4 regions of the Alkalimarinus alittae genome follow, and region 3 is predicted to be linked to each of the others. Evidence: predicted binding sites of a transcription regulator. Region 3 holds the regulator's gene; each other region holds the start of a gene.
What was found. Region 3 encodes FNR, which switches genes on or off when oxygen is low (the NO sensors DNR and NnrR bind a similar motif). Its sites were predicted from a motif close to TTGATCTAGATCAA; they were not measured.

Region 1 (4,305 bases), 1.8 Mb from region 3:
TGAGTAACGCTAACGATACTGTATGCTAATATTCATAACACTCAGCAGACCGCGTCAAAACGACAACACCGCTGATTTAAGCCCGTCTGTTCATACTTAATCATCAGGACGCACATGACCTCCGATCACAATCATACCCAAACGCCTGAGCCAACTATGGCCAGCACTGAAAGTTCAACAACTAAGAGCACTAAACGTTTAACTATTCTGTTAGAACTTATTGGATTTATTAAGCCTTACAAAGTCACCGTCATGGCTGCATTTATCGCGCTTATATTCACCGCTACCGTCATGTTGTCTGTAGGCCAAGGTGTACGAATACTGATAGACGATGGGTTTGCTCAGCAGTCATACGAGCAACTCAGAGAGGCAATCTTCTTCATTTTAGGTATTACGGTACTGATTGCGACAGGCACATTCTTTCGGTTTTATCTGGTCTCGTGGCTAGGCGAACGAGTCAGCGCCGATATTCGACTTGCTGTCTTTAATCACGTTATCACCTTGCACCCCAGTTACTTCGAAACACACGGCAGCGGCGATATTATGTCTCGCATCACCACCGACACCACACTGCTTCAAAGTATTATTGGGTCGTCTTTTTCAATGGCTATGCGAAGCGCATTAATATTTTTGGGGGCCTTAGCCATGCTATTTGCCACCAATATTAAATTGACGCTGATTGTTATGGCATCTGTTCCTTTTGTGTTGATTCCACTACTCGTGTATGGCCGGCGAGTACGAGCGCTCTCCCGCAAAAGCCAAGACTCTATGGCTGATGTCGGCAGCTATGCAGGTGAAGCCATTGAGCATATCAAAACTGTGCAAAGCTATACTCGTGAAGTTGAAGAAAAGCGTTCGTTTTCTATTGAAGTTGAAAAGTCTTTTGCTATTGGTAAAAACCGTATAAAGCAACGTGCAACTTTAATAGCGGGGGTAATCCTTATTGTATTCAGTGCTATTACAGGCATGCTTTGGGTAGGCGGAAGTGACGTAATCTCTGGCCAAATGTCGGGAGGAGATTTAGCAGCATTTGTGTTCTATGCCATATTAGTCGGCTCTTCTCTAGCGACCATCTCTGAAGTATTTGGCCAACTTCAACAAGCCGCAGGCGCGACTGAACGGCTAGTAGAAATTTTACAAGAAAAAAGCCATATACTCCCGCCGGAATCCCATAGTATCTCAACGGCTAGCCTCACTGCTGAGATCACATTTAAAAATGTCACATTCCACTACCCTTCTCGCCCTAATCAACCTGCCACGACATTGTTATCGCTTATTGCGGAACAAGGTAAAGTACTCGCATTAGTAGGACCATCAGGTGCAGGAAAAACGACACTGTTTGAGTTAATACAACGATTTTACGACCCACAGTCAGGCTCAATCACTCTGGGGGGAACCGACATTAGACAAATTGACCCCAATGACCTCCGTAAACAGATGGCGTTAGTTCCTCAGCAACCCGCCTTATTTAGCCATGATGTATTCCACAACATCCGTTACGGCAACCCCGATGCGAGTGATGAAGACGTCATAAACGCGGCCAAAAAAGCCCATGCACATGAATTCATATTGAAACTACCCGAAGGATATAAAAGCTTTTTAGGCGAAAGAGGCGTGAGGCTATCAGGCGGTCAACGACAACGTATTGCCATCGCTAGAGCGATACTAAAAGACCCTAAAATACTATTGTTAGATGAAGCAACCAGTGCTTTAGATAGCGAAAGTGAACATCATGTACAGCAAGCACTTCAAGCGCTAATGAAAGGCCGGACCACGCTCATCATTGCTCATCGTTTATCCACGATTCAACATGCCGATAAAATTGCAGTGCTTGATAATGGCCAGTTGATCGATATAGGAAGCCATCAACATTTAATGGAAACAAGTGAGCTATATCAGCGGCTTGTTGAATTGCAATTTAGGCAGATGTAACCTTTAGAGTTGGGTCTCCGCCACTCAAATAGTGATTCGTTTATCGATTAAATGCCTCCAATGCTAGTTATCCTGTTAACTAGCTAAAATTGCAATGACCCACGTCTAGATTCGCAATCTTTTTAGCCTTTAAAAAAGCAAGAAAAGCACCCAAACACTGGGTTTTGGAGTGATATAAATCAAAAAATTTTAACCCTGTTTTTTTCGAGTGTTTATCTCTCCAATACGCTTGCTCGGCATCCTTTATTTATGTTGTAATCAATATGACGATACACTTTAGCTATATATAAATAAACCGCAGGATAGCACCATTAAACGTCGCTGCTCCACATATTAACATCACAAATAATGGCGATTAACCTGTAACCCTCAACCCCTGTTCGCTTTTATTATGTATACGTGGATATAGGTCCCTAACATGAAAGAAATCAAGAAAATACTCTGTTACCTTGACCCAATAAGTCATGCAAAATCAGCTATCAAACAAACCTTAACGTTAGCCAAGCTTCATAACGCTACCATTTGCTTCGTGAGTGTTCTGAAGCCTATATCATCGCCACTCGCCAGCTTGCAACAGACATACATTCATATTCAAGAAGGCACCATTGAAAGACAACTAAAAGAATCTAACGCTAACCCAGAAGACCACGAAATCAGAGTCATTACTGGCTCCTTAGGTGCGCTTGAAGTCGTCACCATAGCGGTTAAAGAAAACTTTGATTTAATCATAAAGCCGACTGATGATAAGGGCCATAACCGAGTTTCAATTTTTGGTAGTAATGATCAACAACTATTTCGAAAGTCGTCTGTTCCGGTTTGGATAAATAAGCCGACTAAGTCTTTTCAATGCAAACGGCTATTAGCGGCAGTAGATATAGACCCAGACCAACCAGAAAACATCGACCTTAATCGCGGAATTATTGGACTGGCGAAAGAAATGGCACAAGCATTTGACGCCGAACTCCACGTGGTACACGCTTGGCACGTACCCTACGCATCCTTACTAAAAGAGAGCGGCCAACATGCCATTATCGAAAAAGCCGAATCAGCGGTGAAAGATCTCCATATTCAACAAGAGCAATTATGGAAGGCGTTTTTAAGCGAGTACGAATTAGATAACACGCCCTCTGCAAATCACTTTATTCAAGGCGATGTTGATAAAGTCGTGAGCGACCTCGCTTTAACACTAGACATTGACACTGTCGTGATGGGTACGGTTGCCAGAACAGGCATAGAAGGGTTCTTTATCGGTAATACTGCAGAGAAAATACTGTCAAAATTAGACTGCTCAGTGCTAGCTATAAAACCAGACTCTTTTAGCCCTCCTGTTAAATAATATTTATATATAAATTAATCGCGGCGTGGAGCCGCGATTTCTCAAATATATGCGTCTATTTACTTAGTGTACCGAATTTCATCTGCCCCACATAAAAGGTTGGTTTCAAACCCGGAAACCCCCAATACGAAGTCAGCTCAGACGAAGGCGCAATATTACTAAAATCCGGATTTCGCTTAGACGGGCCGGCTATCGTTTTTTCCATCACCATTGAAATATATTGATCTAATCCACCCTCTAGAGTATTGCCATTTAACACGACCTCCATGCCTGTTGAACGCGCAAACTGACGAACACCTGAAATATTAGAGTGTTGAGGAGAATAGCTTTCTGCTGAGACACCATTTTCACTCGTCACGAATAGGCCATCTGGTGTATTTGCCACCAAAGAGTGATTTCCCTCGGTATGTCCAGGTGTTTGAACTAACGCCGCACTTTCACCTAACATGACACTTGAATCAAGCAAAATGACCTTGCCTGGATCTATCCCGTCAATGCCATTCGGGCAGTACCATTGTTGCTGCGGTGGTAGAAGCGACTGGGTTGAAGTCCACTCCTGCTGCATCACCAACAGCTTAGCATTAGGAAAGTACCCTTTCTGCTTGTTGGAACCAAGCCACTTCCTAATATCTTGTGTATGTAAGTGATCATAAGAAATAAAATCAATATCTTCGGGCCTCAAACCTACCTTACTTAGGGCTTGCTCAACATCGTTATAAATAGGCGCCATAAATTTGCCCATTGGTTTGGCTAATGGCCCCCAAGCAGCATCCAAGTTCTTAAAGAAAGGCGTCTCAGCATTACCCTGAATGTCAGACGGCGAAAATAATAGCGTCTTTAGACCAACCGGCGTCTCAAACTGGACCACGAACATGCGGTTCATGATGTGCATAAAAGGGCTCCAGACTTTAGATGCATTCAGCAACCCATACTTTGTTGGATACGGTACACGAATCAAATCGATGCTTTGATAAAATGCTACAGGCTTATCTAGGTTCAGCATATAGTGTCTGAAGTCTTCTGAAGACTTCCGAACT
Region 2 (4,305 bases), 2.1 Mb from region 3:
CGGCAAAATTAAGTCCGGCAAAATGCCTCGCATTTGTATCATCTTTAAAACCGATATATACCGCATCAGCACCATTATCGACCGCGATTTTTAGAGCAGAAAGACTACCTGCTGGACAGACCAGTTCCACGTATTTCTCCTTTTATCCAAATTTAATTGGCGTTATATAAAGTATTCATTGTTTGTGATTAAGCACGTTCAGGTTCTAGGGCGTTACAGATATCATTTAGTACGATCCATTTTTTACTACACCACGCTGGCGCGAGCAGCAACTCTTCTGATGCGGTACCGGTAAATCGATGAAAAATAATCGACTTCGGCGTTCGCCTAATAATCTCTGCGACCAACTGAACATAGTCCGCCTGAGTCATAGGCTGGTACTCTCCCCGCTTCCACTCACGCGCTAGTTGAGTCCCTTTAACCACATGCAGAGGGTGTATCTTTAAGCCATCTGTACCCAATGCTAATACCTTTTCGAGTGACACTAGAGTGTCTTCTGGTTTCTCGCTTGGCATTCCTGCGATAAGGTGAGTACAAACCTGTAAGCCTCGACTTCTCGCACGCTGAACCGCGTCAACATACTCCGCAAAACCGTGACCTCGATTAACGCGCTGCAATGAAGCATCAAATGAAGATTGCAGGCCTAATTCAAGCCATACCTCATGGCCTTTCTGTTGATACGACTGCAGTAGATCAAGCACTGCATCAGGTACACAGTCTGGCCTTGTGCCTACGGATATACCCACCACATTGGGGCTATTTAACGCACTTTCATATAACGTTTTTAAGTAATCAATTTCGGCGTATGTGTTGGTATATGACTGAAAATAAGCCAAATACTTTTTCGCCCCAGTGCGTTTAACAATCACTTTTTGCCCTGCTAACACCTGCTCAGAAATTGGCGTGACAATCTTTTTGTCAGAGGGTGAAAACGATGCGTTATTACAAAAGGTACAACCCCCAATACCTTTCGAGCCATCTCGGTTTGGACAAGTGAATGCCGCGTTGATAGAAACCTTATGAACGCGCTCGCCCCACTTTTGTTTTAGGTGACGGCCTAGCGTCGTGGCGTGTTTTGTTAAATCCATTGTCAAACAGCCTTAGTGGATGAATTTTGTTTAAAGGCTGAAGATGACCATAAACACTGCATAAAATGTGAATGCCTTTTCAATGAGTTGCGCAAATTTTGAAGAGGCTAACAGAGGTTTTTAAAAAGCGAGTTGATGATCATCAAGGCACCCCATACAGCTAACACACTATTGTCTCCGAATCGCCCCCCACTATTAGGAGTTTATTTTGTTTCCAAGACCCCCTTCACCTGCAAAATTTTATGCGCAACTCCCTAGAATCTTAGCTAAGCCACTGACGCATGTACCTTTTGGGGCTCAGAGACTGGCAATGACTAAAGTGCTACAGCAAGTATTTAAAGAAGCCCTCGAGTCTGGCGAGTGTGAGTTTCTAAGAAACCGTTGGTTATTAGTTAAAATAAACGACCTTAATATTAATTGGTATTTTAGCCTTGGGCATGACGGCAAAATTGCATTGCAGCCATTTGGCATGCACGATGTAAGCATTAGCGGTAATTTAAATGAATTTATTTTGCTAGCAGCAAGAAAAGAAGACCCAGATACGTTATTCTTTCAAAGGCGGTTGCTAATTGAGGGCGATACTGAGTTAGGGTTAGAAGTAAAGAATCTTATCGATGCCCTAGATACCAATGAGCTATCAAATGAGTTACGCTTTCTTTTAAGTAGCGCGGGCGAGTTTGTTAGTATTTTTGCCTCGTAGTCTGATGCAAAATTAGGTTGTTCTAGGTCAACATTCTAACGACTTTATATCAATTACTCCTTTATAGGCATGCCAAATCTGGAAAGGCTGGTGGTAACATAACCCAAACCCAAATTTAAGTGTGATGCCCATGTTAGATGAATTGAAGCTAGAACAAATTAAGAAACACTACCTATTCTCTGGTTTATCAGAGAAAGCCTTGGTCGAAGTCGCCCGCACAACTAAGTTATGTGAAGTTGAACCTGACCAGCACTTATTCTTTCAAGGTGAACAGGCTGACCATTTTTACCTGATACTGTCGGGGCAAATAAAGCTCACTCGATTAACACCAGATGGTAATGAAAAAGTTATCGAAATTCTTATGCCTGGGCAGACGTTTGCCGAAGCCGTCATGTTTATGAATAAAGATGATTACCCTGTAACCGCGACCGCAATTTCAAGCTCAAAAGTGCTTTCTTTCAACAGTAAGCACTTCCTTTCTATTTTGGAAGAAAACCCAAAAACCTGCTTAAGTTTATTAGGTGATCTAGCGCTACGACTCAGGGGCAGACTGAACGAAATTGAGAATCTCACCATGAAAAACGCCACTTATAGAGTGGTCAGATTTTTCTTAAATGAGCTTGAAAAGCAAGGTGAAACCAATAGTCGAGTTGAGCTATCCATTCAAAAGCAGTTGATCGCGTCACGTCTATCGATTAAGCCCGAAACACTTTCCCGGATATTTAACACGCTAAAAGAGCGTGAAATATTAGAGACTCAGGGTAAAGTCATCATTATCAAAGATGTTGATAAACTAAAATCGTTTGAGTAAGCCTTAGGTTCAGATGTTGAATTCAAGGCTTACTCAGTCGGCAGTTAGCGGGTTAAATGACTTAGCGCGCTAACTGTCACCTAAACGCTATGCGCTTACCTTGTCTGAAACCAAAGCAACCACATCATTCACCGTTTTTATCTGCTCAGCCATATCGTCTGGTATTTCTACATCAAACTCTTCTTCAAACGCCATGACGAGTTCAACAGTGTCTAATGAATCTGCACCCAGATCATCAATAAAGTGTGCTTCAGCGGTTACTTTATCGGCTTCTACATCGAGCTGATCACAAATTACTTTTATAATACGTTCTTGAATATCAGACATTGAGTCTTCTCCATTTAGTTTCAAATCGTTCTATAAGTGTTAAGTTCTAGATTCAAAGTTCTAGTGTTGAGATTGAATGTAAAGGTCAGGCTTCGACCTTTACAGGTTTAATTACAAATAACAGGTCACCTCGGTTAACTTGCTGTCCGGCCACCCCTTTTATATGCGTAATTTTGTACTTTTGATCAGCGGGGTACACGTCTTTACCTTTTTTATTAAAGCTCGACAGCGATAATGGTTGAAACATTTTCATCGCTTCTAACAAACAAAGGGTCTGATCAACCGTGACCGTGTCGCCCTCTTCAATATACGCAGGCTGATCGGGCGAAGCAGAGCGATACATGATACTCGTCGAAGGCGCTAATACTTTAAGCTCGTCTGAGCCATCAACAACAATCGAAAAGTCTTCTGCCGCAGCGTCTTTAACCGTTACTGCACCTTGCAACGCACTCAGTTCTTCAGGGCCTCTGGCGACTAAGTCGAGTAAGTAGCCGGTGTCATATTCGCCTGAAACAAACACAGGGTCTTTCAAGATGACCTGTAAGAGTGCGATATTGGTATCAACACCCTCAATAATGACTTGAGCAAGATACTCTGACATTTTCTGCGTGGCATCTTCTCGCGAATCGCCATGAACAATCACTTGAGCGATTAAGTTGTCATAGAACGGAGGGATAGTTTTTCCGTTATCGACCGTCACAATATGCGTCACGCCTTCCACTTTCGGGAACAAGCACTTACTCACCAATCCAGGGGTTGGTACAACTTTTAGTTCACCCTTCTCAACCGAGACACTCTCTGCGTTGATACGTACTTCTATGGCGTAGCCTGTTTCTTTTAGCGGTATAGCCTCAATGGATTCACCCATAGCAATGCGATACTGCTCTCTTACAATATCAATACCGCTGACCAGTTCAGTGACAGGATGCTCTACTTGTAGGCGAGTATTCATCTCCATAAAGTAAAGTGATTCACGATCGAGATCATAAATAAATTCAACCGTACCTGCACCATGATAATTACAGGCCTCTGCTAATTTATAGGCAGAGTCTTTAGCTATTTTTTCTTGTTCTGGGGGAAGCGCCGTTGATATAGACTCTTCTATAATCTTTTGTTTATTTCGCTGAATACTACAATCACGCAATCCAATAATACGCGTACAACCAAAACGATCTCTCAAAAGCTGAACTTCGATATGTCTGAAGCGAGTAACTAGCCGCTCCAGGTAGATATCTCCACTCCCAAAGCTGTTTCGTGCTTCAGCTTTGATCATGTAAAAAAGCTCTTTAAGCTGCTCTGCTTTCTCTACAACAACAATCCCTTTACCACCACCGCCATGAGCGGCTTTAAGAATAATAGGGAAACCAATCTCACTGGCT
Region 3 (4,305 bases):
CAATACTTCAGATACACGCTGTAATTCTTCTTCTTTCGAAACATAGCGCTGCAGTGCTGATGAGTAATCATCACCTAATAACAATTTTCGAAGTCTTAGATAATCATTGTCGGACTCAATATGCCCATTACCTTTATCTATCTCTTCAATAGAGCTGTTTCCTTCACGTTGTGACATATTAGCTGGATTCACTTTCCAGACTATTTGCCATATTTACGAGCAGTTCAGCTAAAGTCTTTCTATCTGTTTTACGATCAGATAAATCGCCCGATGCATTACCTAACTTTTCAAGAACGTCTTTATATTTGCCTTCCATATCCGCAGCTAACTTTTCAGCTTCAGCAAACAGTTGTGACTCTAATGAATCTTGAGCCGCTAACGTTTGCTTTTGGAATGAATCAAGCTCTTGCTGTAGCGAAGTAACCTCACCCTCAAGCAATGCATCTCGGCTTTGAGCGTCTTCATTTAACTGAGTAACATGTGAAGACAAGTCGTCCAGTTTATTGCTCAAGTAAGTTTTAAGCTCTTTAATTGACTGGCTTATCTGCCGATCCATTTCTGTAAACCGCTGATCATTATGACGACTCAATGTCTCAATGGTTTGTCGAACTTCTGCCACTTGCTGCCCAAACAGCAACTGCTGAATCTCTCTTAATTGAGCTTGAGGATCCATCATATCTGGGTTTTTTTCGGTGTCTTTCTTATTGCTTTTTTTAGTGGTCGAGGCACTCATTTATTACCCTACTCCTTTATATTTAAGCAAAACGCTTAGGCGATTCATCCCCATCAACCCTTAGCTAAACACACTTAAGAATGAATAACCGCCTAGCAATAAACCGCTAACGTTTTTAATAAGTGCTAATGGATAAGAATAATGATCAAAGCCGCACGCTCTGAAACTATAAATAAGTATAGACAATACTCAGAAAAGTGAAGATTCTTTGACGAAACAGCTAAATAGAACTATAAAAACACTCTTATTCATCACCCAAACCACCTTCAAGGGCTCCCTATGCGATCTATTGTGCTTTGTTTAGCAACAACAGTAGTGATTTCATCATCAGTATTAGCAGATGTGTCACCAAGCACTACCGTCTCCCAGAACGGCCTTATAAGCATCAAAAGCAACCATGACGCTAAAACCACAACGGATAGGCTTATTAGCACGCTAGACAAAAAGGGCATGAACATCTTTGCTAGAATTAACCATGCAGAAGGCGCAGCAAAGGTAGGCGAGGCATTACGCCCTACTGAGTTAGTTATTTTTGGCAACCCAAAGGTTGGCACACCGCTGATGCAGTGCGGACAGAGTATCGCTATCGATATGCCACAGAAGGCATTGATATGGGAAGATGAACAAGGGGTAGTTTGGTTTTCTTATAACGATCCTATTTATATCGCTCAGCGCCACAGCATTAAAAATTGCGAAAAAGTCATCGATAAAATCAGTCAGGCGCTTTCGAACTTTTCATTGGCGGCCACTAAGCCTTAACGCCTGACTTTTTGAATACTATCAAAAAGGTTAAGCTGAACCTCTTGTGCGACGCAATATGCTGCTTAGCGCAGAAAGGCTCTTATATCCCCCCCTCCTCATTATTAAGCCCCCAACATATAGCTAAAAAAACTTTGTCATAAATTTTCATCAACACCTAGGTCTATTGATACAAATCAACACCCCCAATCACTCATTGAGTAGACTAATCACTCTATAATAACGGTTTGTGAGTCAGGCTTGTCTCAGACCATGATTTAATTTAGGAAACGTAATGGGCTCTCCGTTTGAGAAAATCACTCCCATAAAGGCAAATCATAGAACAATACAGGATGTTATTGGGGTTAACTCATACCCAACAAGTCGAACTATGGAACAAATTCTCTCTCACAAAGACTGGCTATTTTGCACTAACAGCTTCCGATATGACTCGCCGGATAAGCCTGGCTTGTTTGTAGAAGATAGAGAGTTTAGTTTAAAGAATTACACCGACATCATAACCAACAGCAACAAAACCAATTCTGAACTTGCGTTGTGCATATCAATGCCGCTACAAAACACCTTATGTAGCTATCCAACCCCAAAAGCAGGCCATTTAAGTAGTACAGCCGTCAGAAATTATATTGACTACCTTCTTAAAGAGATCCATCTCGTTAGTGCTCTGATCCCAAAAGATCGCAGCATTAACTATATTCATTGGCAGGGCGACATAGCACAATTATTAACGCCGGCTGAAATGACAGAGATTATGTACTCCCTCAACAAAGCCTTCAACCTACAAGACGAAAGCAGAGGGACCTTTGTTATAGAGCTCGATAAAGTCCCTGCTGATGATGCCATTATTGCCCTTATAAAAGGCCTTGGATTTAATCATATTTGCCTTGGCACACAAAATAGAGATCAAGACCCAATTGATTTTGAGTTTTTGGCAGAGCAGGTAAAGATATTCAAACAATATGACTTTAAAACTGTCAACGTTCGTTTCCTGACCAAAAAACACGAGTCATGCGCCAAGCTGAGCGAAAAGCTTGAAGGCCTAATCGCTATTAATCCTGACACTATTTATGTAATAGACGAAGATGAGCGCCTTTCTGTTCTATCTGGCGTAGAAGTAGATGAGTCTACTCAATGTAATTGTCATCAAAGATTTGAAGAAAGACTGATTCAAAGTAACTTCAACAAACTTAATCATGTTAAGTTTTCAAAGGACACGTCTGTCTCTAAAGGTATATCAGGCGACTTAATCGGTATTGGTTTAGGTGCTACTAGCTTGATAGAAAACGCATTTATACACAACGTAGACCAACTCGACCAATATTATCAACGCATAATAAATAATCAACTGCCCTTTAGTTACGGAGGCTACATTAGACCAAAGTATTGAATGATTATATTACTACCTACTTTTACCCCCTTCTCCCTACCCCTATTTTTTTATATGTTAGAATCATATAAACTAAGTAATAAATAACATAAATATTCTGCTGATATACAAGCTATTAACTGAGTAGAGCGAGATGAGCGAAAAAATCGCAGCAATAGACCCACAGCCCACTACAGGAATTAATCAATCCTGCTTACAGTGCAGTCTGAGCAATTTGTGCATCCCAATTGCTGTCAACAAAGATGAAATTGATCGCCTTGAAGACCTGATAAAGCAAGGAAAGACCATCAATCGTGGTGATCATATATTTAAAGAACACTCCCCCTTTAAGTCTTTATTCGCTGTCCGTAGCGGCGCAATTAAAACTTATTCAGTCACAGAAGACGGTGAAGAACAAGTCACAGGCTTTTATTTACCAGGGGAAATTATTGGCCTCGATAGCACCAACACAGATTCATACAGCTGCTCTGCTAAAGCGCTTGAAAGGGCCAGTGTGTGCGAGATTCCGTTTAGTCAACTTGAAACATTGGCCTCAAAAATACCAACCCTTCAACATCACTTTTTCTCATTAATGAGCAAAGAAATTCAAGGCAGCCGACAGCTTACAATGTTACTTAGTAAAAATACCGCAGAAGAGCGAATTGCATCATTACTGCTAAGCCTTTCTAGCCGATTTAAATTACGTAAACTTTCAGGCACAAGCTTTAGACTTCCCATGCCAAGAAACGACATTGGTAACTACTTAGGCCTTGCTGTTGAAACCGTTAGCCGTGTTTTTACTCGCTTTCAAAAAAGCGGCCTGATATCTGTTCAGGGTCGTGAAGTGGTGCTAGAAGATATTGACGCTTTAGTCGATATCGTAAAAAACCACAGTAAATGCATAAACCCAAAATAATACAATCATGCTAAAAAAAGAGGCTTTATGCCTCTTTTTTTATGTTTAGACGTTAATTAACTACAAGAATAATACCTACTTATTAGTATAAAATCAAATATTGATTTATATCACTTTATGGTAGTTTTTCACCCCTAAAATCACCCACTTTAAGCAATAAATTATGAAATATCATTTTACTGGCTTAATGAGTACTGATTTCATTTCAGATATACTCCATAATAATAAGTGAACCTAAGCCTAGCTAGTTATACCTTTAATTCTCTACATCTTCTTCATACTGCTCAGATACTCGACGGGCAAACACTCCGCCAAAACAGGCAAATAAGCACCCAAGAAAAACCATCACAACAGCCATGAAGGTAATATCACCCCGTTCTGCAGAAGACATGATGGAGGCTATTCCGGCAAGAAAACCAACAACGGAAGCATGCGTTACCTTATAATGAGAGGCCATCGTACCCGTCAATAGACCACCAAACGCCATCGTTAAGCAATAAACTAATACGGCAAATACAAACCAAATTTCTTGCT
Region 4 (4,305 bases), 170 kb from region 3:
GGGTCAATCACCAACGAAATTCGGTCTTCTATTTTACCCACTAGCTTTTCAAAATAAGGCACTGGTTCTAACGTTTCTTCATCACGGTACAGGCCAACCACGCTCACTTTTGCACTAGGCACTAACTGTAAGACGCCGTCCATCATGCCCAATCCCGCTCTCAATATCGGCACAACTGTGACTTTTTTGCCTTGGATTTGCTCAACTTCGATAGGGCCTGCCCAGCTTTCAATGGCGGTTGTTTCTAGTGGTAAATCTTTAGTGGCTTCATACGTTAATAGGCAACCCACTTCTGTCGCTAGCTCCCTAAAACGCTTGGTGCTAATCTCCGCTTCCCGCATTAACCCTAGTTTGTGCTGCACTAGCGGGTGCTTTATTTCATAAACAGCCATCTACTATCACCTCTATTCTGTTGCGAAGAATTAAATATTTTGCTGAGACTCGTTTTTGATATTTACCCAAAAATGTAACATACGAACGGTCTCAAATTGCAGAAAAGTATAACGGTTGCGATCTAGCTTATAAACAAAATTGAACGTGCTCGTCAGTTTTTCATAAAATGTAAGCCTAAAAAAAGCCCCTGGGTTTAATCCAAGGGCTTTATCAATGAAACAAAGTAGAAAATGGGTGCTTAATGCTAATTATGCGGCATGAGCCAAACTGAGGTCTGCCGTTTCTTTTTTCTCTCGTAGCATAAAAGTCAACAAAGCGCTGAACACTAACAAGCCACCCGCAACAGCGAAAGAGCTAGTAAATGAACCGCTAGACGCTTTTAGCACTTCTGCAACCCTAACCAACACAAATGCACCCACCCCCCACGCGGTGAACAGCATACCGTAGTTAGTTCCAAAGTTTTTGGCTCCCCAAAGCCCCTTAGCAAATGCAGGGAACAATGAAAGATTGGTACCATAGTTAAAGCCAATAAAGGTAGCGAGTACAATCAGCGCAACGGCACTGGCATCATTTCCGCCCAAAAGTGGTATGGCCGAAAACATCAGTACCGCTTGGAAAATCAACATCGCAAACAATGTATTAATGCGCCCTATACGGTCAGACAATACACCCGCGACAACACGGCCACCCGCATTACCTACGGCCATAATAACCACTGCCATAAATGCCATCGCCCCCATGCTTTGCTTGGCCATACCCGCAACACTGCCGATAACCATCAATCCGGCACCTGCACCAATGAAGTAAATAGTCCACAAGATATAGAACTTTGATTCTTTAAGTAATTCCGATGGAAGCAACTCACGAGCAGCCGTCGCTTGTGAGGCAGCAGGTTCATTTACACTATAGTGTTCAGGCGGATTACTTAAAAGCATGGCTAATGAACACACAACAACAGTAAAGCCTACGCCTAATATCATCATCGTCGTTTGAAGTCCCAATTCGCCCGTAAGATAGCTTGCAAGCGGTGCAATATAAACCGGTGCCAAGCCAAAGCCTGATACGACAATACCGGCAATCAGGCCTGTTTTAGCTGAAGGAAACCACCGCAACGCAGGCGGTGTCGCAGAAGAATAACCAAAGCCAATACCGGCCCCCGCAAGCACGCCAAAACCAATAATCCAACCCCAGTAATCAGCGGTCTGGGAGATAATTAAAAAACCTGCTCCTACTAATAAACCGCCTAAAATTGCCGTTACTCGCGGACCAAACCGATCCTGGCATTTTCCAGCGACCACCATCGTCAATGCAAATGTAAGACAAGCAACCGCATAAGGATCGTTAATCGATGATAAATCCCAGCTAAACACACCGCCCTGTTGAATCGACTCTGATATCTCTTTCTTAAAAATACTCCAAGTATAAAGTACCCCTAAAGCTAAATTGATACCTGTACCCGCCAACGTGACGCGCCACCCTTTGTTCTTCATCTATTATCCCTCTTGCAATCTTAGTAGTGCTGTTCGTATGTGAGCTTGAATATCTATAATTGCGGCATTAAAGCGGATATAGGGAGAGTTGTACTTGTATAAGATCAAGCGCTAAATTAAGAGCCAAGCGCTATTGATTAAAAGAGGCTTGTGATCATCTATTAGTCTGGTACACAATAACTTAACAACATGATCTAGCACGACTTAAAAATACAATAATAAATCTAAGGTGTAAGCATGAACCAACCCCAAAATCACCATTTTGATTACGACTACATTGTTATTGGCAGCGGATTTGGCGGCTCAGTCTCTGCGTTACGCTTATCAGAAAAAGGCTATAAAGTATTAGTCATTGAAAAAGGGAAATGGCTTAAAGCTAAAGACTTCCCTACCACTAATTGGAAGCTAAAAAAGTGGTTATGGCTACCTTTACTCAAATGTTTCGGCCTATTCAAAATGACCTTTTTTCGCCATGTCACCGTATTGTCAGGTGTTGGTGTAGGCGGTGGTTCTTTAGTCTATGCCAACACGTTACCCGTCCCTAAAAAGTCTTTTTTCGAATCGGATAGCTGGAAACACTTAGGGAACTGGGAAGAGGAACTTACGCCTCATTACAAAACAGCACTTACCATGCTGGGTGCAACGCCGTCTCCCAGAAAAGAGCATGGCGATAAAGCCCTACAACAACTGGCAAACAATATTGGTAAAGAGGACGCCTTTGAAGCGCCGAACGTGGCGGTATTTTTTGGTGAACCCGGTAAAAAAGTACCTGACCCTTATTTTGAAGGCAAAGGGCCTGACCGCGTAGGCTGCACTTTTTGCGGCGGTTGCATGCTAGGCTGCCGATTTAATGCAAAGAACACCCTAGACAAAAACTATCTCTATTTTGCACAGCAAAATGGGGCAGAAATTAAAGCAGAGTCAGAAGTGATTGATGTTAGAGAGTATCTTGCGGGGGGTATTCATGGCTATAGTGTCGACTGGAAAAACTCAACACGCTATTTTGGCGAGTCAGGAACGCTTCATACTAAAGGTGTTATCTTTGCTGGCGGCGTTATGGGCACTATAAAGTTGTTGCTCAAGCTCAAAGAAACCTCTCTTCCTAGAATTTCAGATCGCTTGGGTTACGGTATTCGCACTAACTCTGAAGCTGTTATTGCCGTTACTACCGCCAGTCAAAAGAAAGACTATTCTGAAGGCATCGCCATCGGCGCACTGCTTCACACCGACGAACATAGCCATTTAGAAACAGTGCGTTATTCAGCAGGAGCAGGTTTCTGGCGACTCGCTATGGTACCGATGGTTCGAGGGGGTAATGTTATCTCTCGCGTGTCTAAAATGGTCTGGCAGTGGATACGCCACCCAGTGACGAGTTTTAAAATCGCTACGGTTGATGACTGGGCTAAGAGAACGCAAATTTTACTCTTTATGCAAACATTAGACAGCACGTTGAAATTCACCCGAGGCCTATTTGGTATGAAGTCGCGAATGGATACCGGCGAAGCCCCTACGGCCTTTATTCCCGAAGCCCAAGACCTAGGGGACAAATACGCTAATATTATTGACGGAAAGCCCACTGTTCTGCTTTCAGAAACGTTACTAGGCATTCCCACCACCGCTCACATATTAGGCGGGGCATGCATGGGTAAAGATGCCTCAGAAGGGGTAATAGATGCAAAGCACAATGTCTTTGGCTATCAGAACCTGTATGTGTGCGATGGTTCGTCCATATCGGCCAATATTGGCGTTAACCCTTCACTCACTATAACCGCGCTCACAGAGCGAGCAATGAGCCATATTCCTGCTAAAGAGAGCGCTGAATGACCGATTGGTTTGCAGACCTATCTAACATCAGTGTTGCGGTGTTACTGATATCGAGCTTTTTAGGGTCGTTTATCACTGCCTCACTAGGCGTGGGTGGCGGCGCGTTTTTGATCGCGGTAATGGCTGGTATCGTGCCACCTCTTGCATTAATTCCTCTTCACGGAATAGTACAATTGGGCTCTAATGGCTCACGTGCCGTACTCACAAGAAAGCACATAGATAAGCGTGTCATTCTGTTTTTTGCTTTAGGGGCTTTGCTCGCATCAGGCAGTGCTATATTGCTTCTTGACGCGGTAGGAACCGACTTTATACCACCACTCATCGCTGTTTTTATTCTCTGGCTATGTTGGGGCCCCATGCCAGAATTAGGTCTAGGAAAGAAACCTATCCCCCTGTTTATCGGTGGATGGTTAACCACTATGGCAACGATGGTTGTGGGTGCAACAGGGCCTCTCGTCTCGGCTTGGTTAGGACGAACAGGAGTTGATCGATGGGTTTATACGGCTAATTTTTCCAGCTGTATGACGCTTCAGCATCTACTAAAAATAGCGGTTTTTGGCTTGGCAGGGTTTGCCTTTACTCAATGGATACCGCTATT

Region 1: the regulator FNR is predicted to act here: its motif matches at 2,102-2,115, upstream of NKI27_RS15050 (universal stress protein).
Region 2: the regulator FNR is predicted to act here: its motif matches at 1,221-1,234, upstream of ubiT (ubiquinone anaerobic biosynthesis accessory factor UbiT).
Region 4: the regulator FNR is predicted to act here: its motif matches at 1,978-1,991, upstream of NKI27_RS04680 (L-lactate MFS transporter).

What each region holds. Positions count from the first base shown of each region.
Region 1 covers NZ_CP100390.1:3,324,787-3,329,091, forward strand. Annotated here, with positions in the region: gene NKI27_RS15045 (ABC transporter transmembrane domain-containing protein) at 157-1,932, shown strand; gene NKI27_RS15050 (universal stress protein) at 2,351-3,268, shown strand; gene NKI27_RS15055 (MBL fold metallo-hydrolase) at 3,324-4,305, opposite strand, start outside.
Region 2 covers NZ_CP100390.1:2,964,790-2,969,094, forward strand. Annotated here, with positions in the region: gene ubiU (ubiquinone anaerobic biosynthesis protein UbiU) at 1-130, opposite strand, end outside; gene NKI27_RS13460 (TIGR01212 family radical SAM protein) at 189-1,088, opposite strand; gene ubiT (ubiquinone anaerobic biosynthesis accessory factor UbiT) at 1,297-1,788, shown strand; gene NKI27_RS13470 (Crp/Fnr family transcriptional regulator) at 1,919-2,599, shown strand; gene NKI27_RS13475 (acyl carrier protein) at 2,687-2,926, opposite strand; gene NKI27_RS13480 (ATP-binding protein) at 3,012-4,305, opposite strand, start outside.
Region 3 covers NZ_CP100390.1:886,641-890,945, reverse strand. Annotated here, with positions in the region: gene NKI27_RS03920 (OmpA family protein) at 1-177, opposite strand, end outside; gene NKI27_RS03915 (hypothetical protein) at 179-733, opposite strand; gene NKI27_RS03910 (DUF302 domain-containing protein) at 1,013-1,492, shown strand; gene NKI27_RS03905 (hypothetical protein) at 1,767-2,876, shown strand; gene fnr (fumarate/nitrate reduction transcriptional regulator Fnr) at 3,010-3,771, shown strand; gene NKI27_RS03895 (hypothetical protein) at 4,028-4,305, opposite strand, start outside.
Region 4 covers NZ_CP100390.1:1,057,540-1,061,844, reverse strand. Annotated here, with positions in the region: gene upp (uracil phosphoribosyltransferase) at 1-392, opposite strand, end outside; gene NKI27_RS04680 (L-lactate MFS transporter) at 642-1,883, opposite strand; gene NKI27_RS04675 (GMC oxidoreductase) at 2,121-3,707, shown strand; gene NKI27_RS04670 (sulfite exporter TauE/SafE family protein) at 3,704-4,305, shown strand, end outside.